DNA from 2 places in the Nissabacter sp. SGAir0207 genome. Region 1 is predicted to be linked to the other one. Evidence: predicted binding sites of a transcription regulator. Region 1 holds the regulator's gene; the other holds the start of a gene.
The links. The regulator LexA, encoded in region 1, represses DNA repair genes until DNA is damaged. The targets are predictions, from matches to a motif close to TNCTGTATGTACATACAGNA.
Positions count from the first base shown of each region.

Region 1 (2,400 bases):
GCGGCCTGCCACACCGCCTGCAACTGCCCGCGGTTGCGCGCGCCATACGCCTCACCTGAGTGCGCCTCCACCGCGTAGGCAAAGCCATCCAGCGCATAGGCGGTAAAGGTCAGCAGGTTCATCAGCAAAGCGTTGACCGCCACCGTCTCACTGCCCAGCCGCGCGCCCAGAATGGTCAGCGAGGCGAAACAGAGTTGCAGCAGCAGCGAGCGCAACATGATGTCGCGGTTGAGCGCCAGCAGCCGCCGCAGATCGCCGCGCCAGCCCTGTGCCAGCATGGCCCGGCTGATGCCACGCCGCCGCATGACGCGCGCCGCCAGCCACAGCCCGAGCAGCAGGGTGGCGTACTCCGACAGGACGGTTGCCCACGCCGCGCCCTGCACGCCCCAGTGCAGCCCCATCACCAGCCACAGGTCGAGCACAATGTTCAGCAGGTTGCCTATCACCAGCAGCAGCACCGGTGCGCGCACGTGCTGCACCCCCAGCAGCCAGCCGAGGATCACCAGATTCGCCAGTGAGGCTGGCGCGCTGAGCCAACGGATCTCGAGGAACAGCCGCGCCTGCTCCAGCACCGCGGCATGGCCGCCCACCAGCCCCAGCGCCAGTTCAATCAGCGGGTGGCGGAACAGCAAAATCAGCAGGCCCGCGGCAACCGACAGCAGCAGCGGCTGCATAAAGGCCCGCGCCAGCCGCGCCGGATCGCGGGCGCCGAACGCCTGCGCCGTCATGCCGGTGGTACTCATGCGCAGGAACAGCAGCAGCATAAACAGGAAGCTAGTCGCCATCGCGCCAACCGCGACGCCGCCGAGGTAGTCCGGGCTGTCGAGGTGGCCGATGACGGCGGTGTCTACCAGCCCCAGCAGCGGGACGGTGACGTTGGAGAAGATCATCGGCAGCGCCAAACGCCAGAGCTGGCGGTCGGTCTCACCGAACCGTAGGGCGGCAATCAGTGGCATCAGTTCGCTCACGGGCAGGGAGAAGAAACGACAACGCCCCACGAGGGGGCGTTATCAGGAGTTCAGGACTGTATCCGGCTGGCGCAGCCGCTTCCTGCACTGCGCCCTATGCCGTTAGCTCCAGTCGCCGTTGCGAATGACGCCGACGGCCAGCCCTTCAATAGAGAAGGTCTGCTCGCGCAGGTCAACCACGATCGGGGTGAACTCTTTGTTTTCCGGTAGCAGGTGCACAATGTTGCCCTGCTTTTTCAGGCGCTTGACGGTAACTTCATCATCAATGCGCGCCACCACCACCTGGCCGTTGCGCGCATCCTGGGTCTTGTGCACCGCCAGCAGGTCGCCATCCAGAATGCCGATGTCTTTCATCGACATGCCGCTGACGCGCAGCAGGAAGTCGGCGCTCGGCTTGAACATCGCCGGGTCAACCTGGTAGTGGCTCTCAATGTGCTGCTGTGCCAGCAGCGGTTCGCCGGCGGCGACGCGGCCAATCAGCGGCAGGCCGTTCTCCTCTTCCATCAGCAGGCGGATGCCGCGTGAGGCGCCGGAGACAATCTCAATCACACCCTTGCGCGCCAGCGCCTTCAGGTGCTCTTCTGCCGCGTTAGGCGAGCGGAAACCCAGGCGCTGCGCAATCTCGGCACGCGTCGGCGGCATGCCGGTCTGGGAAATGTGGTCGCGAATGAGGTCATAGACCTCTTGCTGTCTGGTGGTAAGTGCTTTCATCCCGCCCCCTGGTTGTTTATACAGTCTTGCTGGGAGTATATACAGCTACGGCGCAGTTGAAAACCTGACAGGCGAAAAATCCCCGGTTCCGGTGCATTTTGCACTGTTTACCGTGCGCTTTTGCGTAAATCTTCGCAAGTTATGACAAATGGGGCAGCAGCACCATTGCCCAGACGAAAAGTGTCAGTATGATAGCCAACGCAACGGCCGCCGAGCCAAGATCCTTGGCGCGGCCCGAGAGCGGATGCAACTCCGGCCCGATTCTGTCGACAATGGCCTCGATCGCGCTGTTGATAATCTCAATGATCATCACCAGCACGATGGCCCCGACCATCAGGATGCGCTCAACGGTGGTCACATCCAGCCAGAACGCCAGGATGATGGCCGGGATGGCCAGCATGGCCTCTTGTCGGAATGCAGCCTCATTTTTCCAGGCTGCCAGCAGTCCTTTTACCGAATAACCGGCCGCTTTATAGATACGGACCAACCCGGTTGTTTGATTTGCCATACGCTCTGCACCTTAAGATGAATTAACAATATTTTAGCGGCTATTCATCCGCTCGGGACGAAAGATATCAAACCGGCTTTCTGATATCCTTGCGGCGCATCGCTTATATGAGGCTTTACATTTTTATGTCAGGTTGGCGCAAACTTTACTACTCCCTTTTGAACTTACCGCTCAAATTGCTGGTAAGAAGCAAGGTGATACCTGCCGATCCGG
Region 1 is NZ_CP028035.1:3,532,831-3,535,230, forward strand. It holds gene dinF (MATE family efflux transporter DinF) at 1-956, opposite strand, end outside; gene lexA (transcriptional repressor LexA) at 1,071-1,679, opposite strand; gene C1N62_RS15870 (diacylglycerol kinase) at 1,819-2,187, opposite strand; gene plsB (glycerol-3-phosphate 1-O-acyltransferase PlsB) at 2,313-2,400, shown strand, end outside.

Region 2 (2,400 bases), 550 kb from region 1:
GCCGCCCTCGTCCCACGGCAGCAACAGTTGCCGCTCCAGTTGCGGATCCAAAAGCGTCACGTGCAGCCCCACCAGCCGCACCCCGCGCCCGGCACGCCGCTGCTCCCACGCCTGTTGCGCCACCGAGAGCAGATCCGGCAAATTCAGCGACGGCCAGACGTGCTCCTGCGTGGTCTGCTGGAAGTCGTGGAACTTCAGCTTCACCCCCTGGCGCGCAATCTGTAAATCGGGCCGCACCCGCCGCAGCCGCGTCTCCAGCTCCGGGTAGAGCCGCTCGCGGATCAGCGCCTCGCACGCCTCCCACTGGTGGATATCATTCGCCAGCGTGGTCTCCACCCCCACCGACTTGCGCAGGCGATCGGCGGAGACGTCGCGCTCATCAATGCCGTGGCTGCGCTCCCACAGCGCGTGGCCGAATTTGCCAAAGCGCTTGAGCAGCTCTGCCAGGTCATAGCGCTGCACGTCGGCGCAGGTCACCAGCCCCAGCTCCTCCAGCTTCGCCGCCGTCACCTTGCCGACGCCGGGGATCTTCTTGAGCGGCAGCGTCTGCAAAAAGGTCGCCACCCCGGCTGGCGGAATGACGTACTGGCCGTTGGGTTTGTTGAGGTCAGAGGCGATTTTGGCCAGAAACTTCACCGGCGCGATGCCAGCGGAGGCGGTGAGTTGCAGCTCCTGCTCGATGGCCTGCCGGATCTCCTGGGCGATCAGGGTGGCCGAGCCACGGCACTGCGGGGAGTCGGTGACGTCCAGATAGGCTTCGTCCAAGGAGAGCGGCTCAATCAGCGGCGTGTAGCGGGCGAAGATGCCACGGATATGCTCGGAGGTCTCCTTGTAGACCGCCATCCGGCCCGGCACCACTTTCAGGTGCGGGCAGAGTTTCAGCGCCATCGCGGTGGACATCGCGCTGTGTACGCCATATTTGCGCGCCGGATAGTTGGCGGTGCTGATCACCCCACGCCGGTCAGAGCTGCCGCCGATGGCGATCGGGATGTCGCGCAGGCTCGGGTCGTCACGCATCTCAACCGCCGCGTAGAAGCAGTCCATATCGACATGAATGATTTTGCGCATAATCCCTCCCTGTATAAGTATACAGGCGCAGGCGGCCCCGGCTCAACCCATCGGCCGAAAAGCATGGGTGCGATGGATTATTTGGGCAAAGCCCATTGCTGTCATATATATGTCATTGAAAAAAGGTAGATTATTTGGCTTTTAGTGCCAAGGCGTGGCGTAATCATGGCGGCGCGCCCGGCAACCGGGCGCTTACCTCTGCTTAAGGATGAAGGACAGGATCATGACCACACCCAAACTCATGCTGTTGGCCGCCTCACTGTTACTCGGCGCGTCTGTCGCTGGCGCGGCGGACGCCCCACCGGCCCAAGGCCAGCGGCCCCAGTTGATCGCTCACCGCGGCGGCACTGGCGACGCGCCGGAAAACACCTTTGCCGCCATTGATCTGGCACGGAAAAATGGCGCGGAGGCCATCTGGGTCACGGTGCAACTCGCCAAGGATGGGGTGCCGGTGCTCTACCGCCCCTCCGATCTCAGTGCCCTGACCCCGGCCAGTGGCCCGGTTTCGGCGCACACGGCGGCGGAGCTGGCGCAGGTGGACGCCGGTTGGGCCTTTGGCAAGGGCGAAGCGCACCCGTGGCGCGGCAAGGGGGTCGGTATCCCGACGCTGGCGGCCACCCTGGCCCGCTACCCGGATCTCTTCTTCTATATCGACCTCAAATCCCCAGACGCTGAGCCAGCCGCGCTGGCTGGCGCACTGGCGGCGGTGCTGCATGAGAGCAACAGCCTGACGCGCACCCGCGTCTACAGCACTGACAGCCGCTATCTGGCCGCCCTGCCGCCAGAGGTGGCGCGCTTTGCGAGCCGCGACCTGACGCGCACCGTGCTGGCGAACATTACGATGGCGCACCAGTGCACTCTGCCAGCCACGCCAGCGGCTGAGCGCTGGTATGGGCTGGAGCTGAAACGCAAGGTCGAGGTGGTGGAGAAGTACACCCTTGGCGAGGCGCGCTCCGCCTCCACGCTGGTCTGGGACAAAGAGGCGATGGCGTGCTTCCGCCGTCAGGGGGCGGCGCACATCATCCTGTTTGGCGTCAATACGCCGGAGGAGTACCAGCAGGCGCAGGCGCTCGGCGCGGATGGCATACTGGTTGACTCGCCTGCCACCCTCGCGCCCCGCAGCTGACTTTTTGCCATTGCTGTTATTTTGAGCGGCCACCACCCGGTGGCCGCGCTATTTTTCTATTAATCGCGATCGGCCGCAAAAATAGTATTTATGCCCCATTGCTAATTATTTAATCACCATTAAGATGGGGCTGCCTCCCGCATTGGGTCAGGCAGTGCCAATGCCGGGGCGTCCGCCTTCGGCAGTTCAACATTTATAATAAGCAG
Region 2 is NZ_CP028035.1:2,985,334-2,987,733, forward strand. It holds gene dinB (DNA polymerase IV) at 1-1,068, opposite strand, end outside; gene C1N62_RS13320 (glycerophosphodiester phosphodiesterase family protein) at 1,292-2,194, shown strand.
Region 2: the regulator LexA is predicted to act here: its motif matches at 1,076-1,095, upstream of dinB (DNA polymerase IV).